Regions from separate parts of the Microbacterium sp. CCNWLW41 genome, predicted to be linked through region 1. Evidence: riboswitches for the same ligand, from Rfam matches in the RefSeq annotation. Region 1 holds a riboswitch; the other holds the start of a gene.

Region 1 (5,454 bases):
CTCCCGCATCGCGGGGGTCCGCCTGGCGAACCCGCTGGACGGACAGGCGCCGTACCTGCGTCGCTCGCTCGTCCCCGGCCTGCTGCAGACCGCGCATCGCAACATCTCGCGCGGCCTCACGGACCTCGCGATCTTCGAGGCGGGGGCGGTCTTCCTGCCCGTGGACGGGGTGACCTACGGCACCGACGCCGTCCCGCCGCTGGGGGAGCGGCCCTCGGACGAGACGCTGGCGGCGCTGAACGCGTCGATCCCGCCGCAGGCTCGGCACCTCGCTGTGCTGCTCACCGGCAACGTGTCCCCGCGTCAGCCGGGCCGCCCGGCGGAGGCGGCGGGGATCGCGGACGGCCTGGATGCGGTGCGCCTCATCGCCGTCGCGGCAGGCGTGGAGATCGAGGTCGCACAGGGACGCCGAGAGGCGCTGCACCCCGGACGGACCGGTGTCCTCACCGTGCGCGGCGAGGAGGTGGGCTATGTCGGCGAGCTGCACCCGCAGGTCGCCGCCGACGCGGACCTCCCGGGGCGCGCGGTCGTGCTCGAGATCGACCTGGACCGCGTGCTGTCCCTGACCGGTGAGCGGATCGTGGCGGCGTCGCTGTCCACCTTCCCGGCGGCGACGCAGGACGTCTCGCTCGTCGTCCCCGTCGAGACGCCCGCGGCGCACGTGCGCGCCGCGCTCGCGGAGGGCGCCGGCACGCTGCTGGAATCGCTGCGTCTCGTGGACGACTATCGCGGCGAGGGCGTGGGGGAGGGCGAGAAGAGCCTGACCTTCGCGCTCCGCTTCCGTGCCGACGACCGCACGCTGACCGCCGCCGAGGCGACGGAGGCGAAGCTGGCCGGCGTCCGCGTCGCCGCCGAGCGATTCGGGGCGACCATCCGCGACTGATCCCGTCCGTCGGGCGCGGTGCTGCGGCCGGCGCCCGTGTGCCGCGGATACGGTCGGGGGATGACAGATCTCGTCCCCCACGTGACCGCGCGCACGGCGCCGGACGGTGCCCGTCCCCTGGGGCGGGCGCCCTTCCTCGCTCCCGGCACCCAGGTCGACTGGCACTACCGCAAGCCCGGTTGGCGGGACGGTGACGCGTCCAGCATCGCCCCGATGCGTGTCGTTCGGGACGACGAGCGCGGGCTGGTCGCCTGGCTCGCCCCGGGGACGCTCCTGGAGGGGATGGGCGGACCGGACGGCCGACGGATCCGCACGGTCCCGCTGGAGAGGCGCTGGCTGGAGCCGCGCACGCGGATCGTGGAGGAGTGGTGGGGCAACGGCGTCCTGCGCATCGCCCCGACGGCCACACCCTGGTCCGTCTGGCTGTTCTGGGCGGTGGCCGGGACGGCGGACGACCCCGATGCGTGGGAGTTCGCGGGGTGGTATGTGAACCTCGAGAACGCCCATGAGCGGGTCGGCGCCTCGACCTTCAGCTCGGACCATGTGCTCGACGTGGAGATCGGGGCGGACGGCACGATCGGTCTCAAGGACGAGGACGAGCTGGTGGAGGCGATCAGGCAGGGGAGGATCGCGCCGGACGAGGCGGAGCTCATCCGTGCGCACGCGGACGCCGCCATCGCGTCGTTCCGCGAGGGGGCGTGGCCGTTCGACCCCGAATGGACGCGCTGGCGTCCCGATCCGGACTGGACGACCCCTCGGCTCACGGACCTCCCTCCCGCGCGGTCGGTGTGAGGCCCGCCCCGCCGACTCCTCGGGATCGCTAGACTGCGAGCAGTGACACGGGGTGCCGCATCGCGCGGCTGAGATCACACCCGTCGAACCTGATCTAGTTCGTACTAGCGAAGGGATGTCGCGTGAGCGATCGTCTGCGTCCATCGTCCGCCGGGCCCGTGGCCGAGGCCACCGGGGATCTCCTCCGCGCACTGCGCGAGAGCCCGCCTCTGACCCAGTGCATCACCAACGCGGTCGTGACGGGGTTCACCGCGAACGTGCTGCTCGCGCTGGGAGCCGCTCCCGCCATGACCGACATCGTCGGGGAGGCCGGGATGTTCGCCGGGATCGCCTCCGGACTCCTGGTGAACCTCGGCACGCCGACGCCGGAACAGCGCGCCGCGAGCGTGGAGGCCGTCGGCGCCGCACGGACCGCCGGGACCCCGTGGGTGCTGGACCCGGTCGCGGTCGGCGCACTTCCGGTCCGCACGGCGCTGGCGCGCGACCTGGTCGCGATGCGTCCCACGGCCGTGCGCGGGAACGCCTCGGAGATCCTCGCCCTTGCGGGCCGCGGCGGCGGGGGACGCGGCGTCGACGCGATCGACACGACCGAGGCCGCGGCGGACGCGGCCGCCGACCTCGCGAGGCAGCACGGATGCGTCGTGGCCGTCTCGGGCCCCGTCGACCTCGTGGTCGACGGCGAGCAGAGCATCCGGATCGCGAACGGCGACGTGCTGCTCACCCGCGTCACGGGCGGCGGATGCGCCCTGGGCGCGGTCATGGCGGCGTTCCTCGGCACCGCGCGAGGCACCGGACACACCCCCGTGACGGCGGTGGCGGCGGCGACGCTCGCGTACACGATCGCGGCCGAGGACGCAGCGCGGGAAGCGAGCGGACCGGGGTCCTTCGCGGTAGGGCTTCTCGATGCGTTGGCCTCGCTCGATCCTGCCTCCGTGGCGGAGCGCGCGCACACGACCTCGGCGTTCGCGCCGGAGGCGACGGCATGAGCGGCCTGGACCCCCGCGACCTCGCCCTCTACCTCGTCACGGATGCGGCGCTGTCCGGGCCGCGCGGCGTCGCCCACGTCGTGGCCGCCGCCGTCGACGGCGGGGTGCGGATCGTGCAGCTCCGAGAGAAGCACGCCCCCGACGCCGCGGTCGCCGCCCAGCTCGTGGAGCTCTCCGACGTCATCGGCGGCCGGGCGCTCCTGCTCGTCGACGACCGCATCGACGCGGCGGTGGAAGCGCGTCGACGCGGGGCGCGCGTCGACGGGGTCCATCTCGGGCAGTCGGACGCGTCCGTGCTCCGCGCGCGGGAACTGCTCGGGCCGGATGCCGTCATCGGGCTCACCGCGAACACCCGCGCGCATCTCGACGGCGTCCGCGCGCTTCCCGAGGGGACCGTGGACTACCTCGGCGTGGGCGTCATCCGGCCGACGGCGACCAAGCCGGATCATCCGCCCGCGCTCGGAGTCGACGGCTTCGCCGCCCTCGCCGCCGAGAGTCCGGTGCCGTGCGTGGCGATCGGCGGGATCACCGCCGAGGACGTGCCGGCCCTGCGCGCCGCGGGCGCTGCCGGCGTCGCCGTGGTGTCGGCGCTCTGCGCGGCGCCGGATCCCCGCGAGGCCGCCCGGGAGCTGCGTCGGCGCTGGCGGCGCCCCGGTCCCGCCCGCGTCCTCAGCATCGCCGGCAGCGATCCCTCCGGAGGCGCGGGGATCCAGGCCGACCTGAAGTCCATCGCCGCGCACGGCGGGTACGGGATGGCGGCGATCACGGCGCTGACGGCCCAGAACACGCGGGGCGTCCGCGGGGTCCACGTGCCGGACCCCGTCTTCCTGCGTGCGCAGCTCGACGCGATCGCCGACGACATCGAGATCGACGCCGTGAAGATCGGCATGCTCGCCACCTCCGAGGTGATCGAGACGGTCGGAGACTGGCTGGCGCAGTCGCGTCCGCCGGCGGTGGTGGTGGATCCGGTGATGGTGGCCACGAGCGGTGACCGGCTGCTGGACGCCCGCGCCGAGCGGGCGCTCACCGAGCTGCTCCGCCGGGCCGATCTGATCACCCCCAACCTCGCCGAGCTGGCGGTGCTCACCGGCGAGCCGACGGCGCCGACGTGGACCGCGGCGCTCGCGCAGGCCGGGCGCCTTTCCGCCACGCTGGACGTCGCGGTCCTGGTGAAGGGCGGCCACCTCCCCGGTGCCGATGCGCCCGACGCCCTGGTGCGCGGCAGCGACGTCCGCGAGTTCCCCGGTCACCGCATCGAGACCACGGCCACGCACGGCACCGGGTGCTCCCTGTCGGCGGGCATCGCGACCCGCCGCGCTCGCGGGGAGGACTGGCCCGAGGCGGTCAGGCGGACGCGGCAGTGGCTGCGGGACGCGCTTCGGGGCGGCGAGTCCCTGGGCGTGGGGGCGGGACACGGACCCGTTGACCACTTCGTCGGGCAGCACCCTGCGGCGGACGCGCGGGAGATCGAGGCGGAGTGGTGGGCGGCGATCGCTCCCGTCCGCGCCGCGATCGACGATCTGCCCTTCATCCGCGGGCTCGCCGACGGGACGCTGCCGGACGCCGAGTTCCGGTTCTACCTCGCCCAGGACGCGCTGTACCTGCGTGACTACGCGCGCGTCCTCGCAGCGGCCTCGCGCTCGGCGCCGTCCTCCACGGAGCAGGCGTTCTGGGCCGAGTCCGCGCGTGGGGCCATCGAGGGCGAGCTGGAGCTGCACGCGCAATGGCTGATGCCGGACGCGGACAAGGGGCCGGGCCCGGACGGGCGAGAGGACGCCGGAAAGCGCGAGACGGTGTTCTCGGCGGCGCCCGGGCCGATCACCACGGCGTATCTGGACCATCTGCGCGCCGTGGCGTTCGACGCGGAGCACGCCGTGCTGATCGCTGCTCTGCTGCCGTGCTTCTGGCTGTACACGGATCTCGGCGTCCGCCTGCAGTCGGGCGAGCTGGGGGCGCAGGCGCAGGATCCCGGGCATCCCTACGCGAGCTGGCTGGCGACGTACGCCGATCCTGCCTTCGCCGAGGCGACGCGGACCGCCATCGACATCGTCACCGGCGCGGCGGCCTCGGCCGGGGCGCCCACCCGCCGGCGGATGCGTGCGGCATTCGTCCGGTCGGCGGAGCTGGAGCACGCGTTCTTCGCGGCGCCGCTCGCGGCGCGGGAGAGAGAGGGCGAGCGCGTGGGCGCGTGAGCGGAACGGGCGACGGTGTCGCGTCCGGCGGATCCGATTTGCCGCGGTGACCGGCACGCGATATCGTCGCCCCATGCTTCCGGCCGCTCCCGTCACCGCCGCGCTCGTTCCGAGCGCCGCTCCGGAGCGCCGACGCCAGGGCGACCGCCGACTCTAGGCGACCCCGCTCTCCGTCCCGCGCGTCCGCGGTGCTGAGGAGCCGGTGTCGCCGCCCCGGCCCCTCAGACCCTGACCGTTAAGGTGGAAGCATGACGTATTCCGTCGCCGTCTCCGGCGCATCGGGCTATGCGGGCGGCGAGATCCTGCGCCTGCTCGCAAGCCATCCCGACATCGAGATCCGCACCGTCACGGCGCATTCCAACGCGGGGCAGCCGCTCGTCCAGCACCAGCCGCACCTGCGCTCGCTCGCACATCTCACCCTTCAGGACACGACGCCGGAGATTCTCGCGGGCCATGACGTCGTCTTCCTCGCCCTGCCGCACGGGCAATCCGGGCAGTACACCGACGCGCTCGGCGACGCCCCTCTCGTGATCGACGCGGGCGCGGACCACCGGCTCACCTCGGCGGACGCGTGGGACGCCTTCTACGGCGGCGCGTTCCA
Region 2 (5,454 bases), on a different contig from region 1:
TCGTGGCCCAGCCGTCGATCCTGATCCTGGACGAGGCGACGAGCGCGGTCGACACCCGCACCGAGCTGCTGCTGCAGCACGCCATGGCGGCGCTGCGGCAGGGGCGCACCTCGTTCGTGATCGCGCACCGACTCTCGACGATCCGCGATGCCGACCTCATCCTCGTGATGGAGCACGGCGACATCGTCGAGCAGGGAACCCACGACGAGCTGATCGCGGCCGAGGGCGCGTACTGGCGGCTCTACCAGTCGCAGTTCGAGCAGGCGGCGACCGATGTCGACGCCGAGGCCGCGCTCACCGCGTCGGTGCCGGTCGTGGTGACCGGCGAGGCGGCAGCGGAGGAGGCCACGGCGGCCGCGGACGCGGTGGCGGGCATCCCGGCGGCGGGCATGGCCTCCGTGCGGGCCGGCCTCTCCGCGCAGGAGGGCGTCCGCCCGGATGGGGCGACGCCCGACGGCCCGGAGCGCTCCGGGGATCAGGACGGCACGTCCGCCTGACCCGTCTGATCGCACGAAGGCCCGCACCGAGAGGTGCGGGCCTTCGTCGTCGATCCGCCTCCGCTCCGTCCGTGATGAGCGGGGGCGAGCAAGCGCCTCGGGCCGCCGCAGACGGCGGGTCGGGCGTCGGCGGTGTAGAGGAAGAGGAGGGGCCGAGGGGTGCTCGCGGCGCCCGCGGGCGCGCGGGTGTCTCCCCGGCGCGGCGGCGGATCAGTCGGCCGGGGCGAGACCGAACAGCTCGACGGGGTGCGTGAGGCGCCAGAGGAAGCCCGGGCCGGCGAGGTCCTCGCCGAGCTCCACGGGAACCTCCACCGTGTTCAGCGGGCCCTTCAGGGCGAGGGAGCCGGCCTCGCCCCCGGTGTCCCAGTCGTCGCCGAGCGCGAGACGGCTGGTCGCCGATGCGAGGGCGCCGTTCCACAGGACCACGCGGCCGTCCTCGGCGGCGACGAGCGGGGCCGTGGCCCCCCACCGGGTCTCGACCGTGCCGAGGACCGTGCCCCGGGTGACGGTCGGGGCCTGTGCGGACAGGGCCGCCTCGAGCTCGGAGTACAGCGTGCGGCTCACGTCGTAGCGGGAGTCGTCGTCGGGCTGGCCGAGCACCGAGGCGTACGCGCGGACCGTGGTCTCTCCGACGGGGATGTCCTTGGCGGTCAGGACGTTGTACAGGGTGTCGTCGCCGTCGCCGATGGTGCCCGTCTTCACACCGACGACGCCGGCGTCGGTGAGCAGCTTGTTCGAGTTCTGGACCAGGCCCGCTCCGGGGATCTCCGCGGCCGGCGTCGCGACGATCTCCGCCACGACGGGGTGGCTCAGCGCCTGGCGTCCGAGGTCGATGAGGGCCCGCGGCGTGGACTCGTTGCCGAACCCGAACCCCGAGGGATTCTGCAGAGAAATGCCGGAGATGTCGTGCACACGCAGCCACTGCTCGCCCGCGGCGACGAAGTCGGCGTCGGATCCCCAGATCTCGCGCGCCAGCCGGTCCGCATAGTTGTTCGCCGAACCCAGCAGGATGCCCTGGAGCAGCTGATACTCGGTGAGTGAGCCGTCCACGGGGACGTCGAGCGAGGACTGATCCGACTCGCGGTACCGCCAGTACTCCGCGCTGTCCTCCGCGGTGAAGGCGAACGACGGGCCCTGCTCGCCCGGTGCGAGGGGCAGCGCGTCCAGGGCGGCGAGCACCGTGACGAGCTTGGTGATGCTCGCCATGGGCACCTGCTCCTCGTCCGACGCTGCGGTGCCGATCCCATCCACGGCGAGGGCGGCGCTTCCGAAGACGGGCCAGGTGAGGGCAGCCGGATCGGCGGGGGCCGGCTCGAACGCGGCGGAGGAGACGGTCGGCGCGATCGCGGTCAGCGGCCACAGGGCAGTGGTCCCGGCATAGGCCGCGCCGAGGGTGACGAGGATTCCGAGCGGTGCCAGGACGGCGGCGCGGCGAGCCGGGCGCTGCGGTGCGCCGCTGAGCAGGTCGCCTCGCGCTCCGGCCGTGGCCGAGGATCCTGTCGCCGTCGAGGAGGCGAGACGCTCGATGTCGACCCACGACAGGGCGTCCGTCTCGGGCGCCGGGCCGTCGGCGAACCCGTCCGCCGGCGGGGCGGCGCGTTCAGAAGCGGGCGCGGCGAGGGCCACGGGCGCGGGGGCGTGGTCCGGCGTCGGGTCCGTCGCGTCGGCGTCCTCCCGGGTCACGGCGACCGCGGACGCCTCCTCGGGCGCCTCGGCGGGCGCGTTCGGGGTCGATCCGTGGTCGTTGTTCGTCACGGCATCTACCGTACCGGCCGGGCCCTGCGCGACCGCCGCGACGAGGGCGGGGCGTTTCGTCCCGCGGAGACCTGCACTGAGCGAGCGAAGCGAGTCGAAGTGTCGCTCAACGACCGGGGCGTCGCGGTAGGATGGGCGGACACCACGGGAGTCCGGCGAGCCGGGCTGAGAGGAAGCGATCCGCGCTTCGACCGTCGAACCTGATCCGGATCATGCCGGCGCAGGGAGGAGTCTCTATGAACACGTCCGCATCCGCCGTCGTCACTGCCACGGGGACGAGGAGCCTGCGCTGGCGGGTCGTCGACATCGTCGTCGCCGCCGTGCTCGGCGTCGCCCTCGGCCTCGTCTTCTGGGTCTGGAACACCGTCGGCTACGCCTGGTTCACCGCCGCCGACGGCCTCACGCCCGGTCTCGGCGGCATCGCCGTGGGGATCTGGCTGATCGGCGGCGTCGTCGGCGGCCTCGTGATCCGCAAGCCCGGCGCGGCGCTCGTCGTGGAGCTGGTGGCGGCCATCGTCTCGATGATGATCGGCAACGTCTGGGGCGTCTCCACAGTCCTGTCCGGACTCGTGCAGGGCCTCGGCGCCGAGCTCGTCTTCGCGCTCTTCCTCTACCGCCGCTTCACGCTGCCGGTCGCCGCACTCGCGGGCATCGGCGCGGGCGCCGCGGCGTGGGTCTTCGAGCTCTTCTACGGCAGCTCGCCCAACATCCTGAAGTCGGTCGAGTTCAACGCGATCTACCTGGGCTGCGTGGTCGTGTCCGGAGCGCTGCTGGCGGGGCTCGTCGGCTGGCTGCTGGTGCGCGCGCTGGCCGCGACGGGAGCGCTCAGCCGCTTCGCCGCGGGGCGCGAGCGGCGCCGCGAGGTCTGACGTGACGACGCCCGTACGGGTCGTCGCCGACGGCTGGGGGTGGCGCTACGCCGGACGGCGCCTGCCCGCGGTCCGCGACGTCTCGTTCACGATCGAGCCGGGCGAGCGCGTCCTGCTCCTCGGCGCCTCCGGGGCGGGCAAGTCGACGCTGCTCGCCGGGATGGCGGGGCTGCTCGGTGACGCCGACGAGGGCGAGCGCGCCGGTCTGCTGCACGTCGACGGCGCCGACCCGGAGCAGCGCCGCGGCCGCATCGGCCTGGTGCTCCAGGACCCGGACGCGGGCGTGGTCCTGTCGAAGGTCGGCGACGATGTCGCGTTCGGCTGCGAGAACCTGGGCGTTCCCGCCGCGAGCATCCCCGTCCGGGTGGCGCAGGCGCTCGACGCGGTCGGGCTCGACGTCCCGCTCGAGCGACCGACGGCGGCCCTCTCCGGCGGTCAGAAGCAGCGGCTGGCCCTGGCCGGCGCGCTCGCGATGCGCCCGGGACTGCTCCTGCTGGACGAGCCGACGGCCAACCTCGACCCGGACGGCGTCACCGGGATCCGTGCCAGCGTGGAAAGGGTCCTCGCCGAGACGGGGGCGACGGCCGTCATCGTGGAGCACCGCACGCCGGTGTGGGCGGACCTGATGACCCGCGTGATCGTGCTCGCCGCCGACGGGGGGCTGCTCGCCGACGGCCCACCCGCGGAGGTGTTCGCCCGCCACGGCGACGCGCTCGCGGCTGCGGGCGTCTGGATCCCGGGCCGTCCGACCGGCCTTGCGGCCCTGCCCGCCGCGGGTGAGGCGGACCCGGCGATCCTCAGGACCGTCGATCTCGCGGTGAGCAGGGACGGGCGTCGCCCGGTGCGGACCGGACTCGACCTCGCCGTCCCGGCCGGGGCGGCCACGGTGGTGACCGGCCCCAACGGGGCAGGCAAATCGACCCTCGCGCTCACCCTCGCCGGGCTCCTGCGCCCGCTCTCCGGCGAGGTCCTCGCGGACGAGGCGCTGCGCGGACGCAAGGGACTACAGCCGATCTCCTGGTCGTCGCGCGAGCTGCTGACCCGGATCGGGACGGTCTTCCAGGAGCCCGAGCACCAGTTCCTCACGCAGACCGTGCGCGACGAGCTCGCTGTCGGGCCGAAGGCGCTCGGATGGGACGCCGCTCGGATCGACACGGTGGTCGGCGAGCTCCTCGAACGGCTGCACCTCGCCCCGCTCGCCGCCGCCAACCCGTTCACCCTGTCCGGCGGTCAGAAGCGTCGGCTCTCGGTGGCGACCGCGCTCGCGGCGTCGCCCTCGGTCATCGTCCTCGACGAACCCACGTTCGGGCAGGACCGGCGGGGATGGATCGAGCTCGTCCGGCTCCTGCAGGAGCAGATTGCGCGCGGCACGTCGATCGTCGCGGTCACCCACGACGAGGCCGTGGTCGATCTGCTCGGCGGTCGCCGCGTCGACCTCGCCCGTGCCGATACGGGGCTCGGGAGGGCGGCATGACGGCACCGGTCCGCTCGCCACGTGACGTCGCGCTCCCGGTGCCGACGCCGGGGGAGGAGGCCCCGCGCGGCTGGATCTCCGGGGTCAACCCCGTCACCCGGATCCTCCTGGCCCTGGTGCTGTCGATCCCGCTGTTCGCGTCGATCGACGTCGTGAGCGGTCTCGTCGCGATCGGACTGCAGCTGCTGTGCGTCCCCCTGACCGGACTCTCCTACCGGACGGTGCTGACGCGGCTGTCGCTGCTCCTGCTCGTCGCCCCCGTCGCCGGCGTGAGCATGCTCCTCTACGCCGAGCCCGAGGGCCGGGTGTTCTGGACGTTCGGCGTCGCGGCGATCAGCGAGGGGTCGATACAGCTCGCGGTCGCGGTGAGCATCCGGGTGATCGCGCTCGGTCTGCCCACGATCCTGCTGTTCGGCCGGGCCGATCCCACGGAGCTGGCGGACGCGCTCGCGCAGGTCGCGCGCCTGCCCAGCCGGTTCGTGCTGGGAGTCCTCGCCGGGACCCGCATGCTCGGCCTGTTCGTGGATGACTGGCGGACCATGTCCCTGGCCCGGCGCGCCCGCGGTGTGGGGGACCGGGGGGTGATCCGCCGGGTCGCGTCGATGGCGTTCGTGCTGCTCGTGTTCGCGGTGCGCCGGGGCACCAAGCTGGCGATGGCGATGGAGGCGCGCGGGTTCGGGTCCGGGATCCCGCGGACCTGGTCGCGTCCGTCCCGCCTGTCCCTTCGCGATGCCGTCGCCCTCCTCGGCGGTCTCGCCATCATGGCGGCCGCGCTGGCCGCCGCGGTCGCGGCGGGGACGTTCCGCTTCATCTGGTCCTGACCGTGCCGGGTCCCGTCGTCAGGCGGGCGGGTCGAGGG

What was found. Region 1 has a riboswitch for thiamine pyrophosphate ahead of thiM (hydroxyethylthiazole kinase). Riboswitches for the same ligand answer to the same signal wherever they lie in the genome.
Region 2: another riboswitch for thiamine pyrophosphate. It lies ahead of V6R91_RS11010 (ECF transporter S component); the one in region 1 lies ahead of thiM (hydroxyethylthiazole kinase).

Annotation. Positions count from the first base shown of each region.
Region 1 is NZ_JBAOJP010000022.1:6,791-12,244, reverse strand. It holds gene pheT (phenylalanine--tRNA ligase subunit beta) at 1-883, shown strand, start outside; gene V6R91_RS36225 (DUF402 domain-containing protein) at 944-1,675, shown strand; TPP riboswitch at 1,714-1,808, shown strand; gene thiM (hydroxyethylthiazole kinase) at 1,798-2,661, shown strand; gene thiD (bifunctional hydroxymethylpyrimidine kinase/phosphomethylpyrimidine kinase) at 2,658-4,853, shown strand; gene argC (N-acetyl-gamma-glutamyl-phosphate reductase) at 5,102-5,454, shown strand, end outside.
Region 2 is NZ_JBAOJP010000002.1:678,138-683,591, forward strand. It holds gene V6R91_RS11000 (ABC transporter ATP-binding protein) at 1-497, shown strand, start outside; gene V6R91_RS11005 (D-alanyl-D-alanine carboxypeptidase family protein) at 708-2,252, opposite strand; TPP riboswitch at 2,387-2,496, shown strand; gene V6R91_RS11010 (ECF transporter S component) at 2,489-3,121, shown strand; gene V6R91_RS11015 (ABC transporter ATP-binding protein) at 3,123-4,595, shown strand; gene V6R91_RS11020 (energy-coupling factor transporter transmembrane component T family protein) at 4,592-5,416, shown strand; gene V6R91_RS11025 (hypothetical protein) at 5,435-5,454, opposite strand, start outside.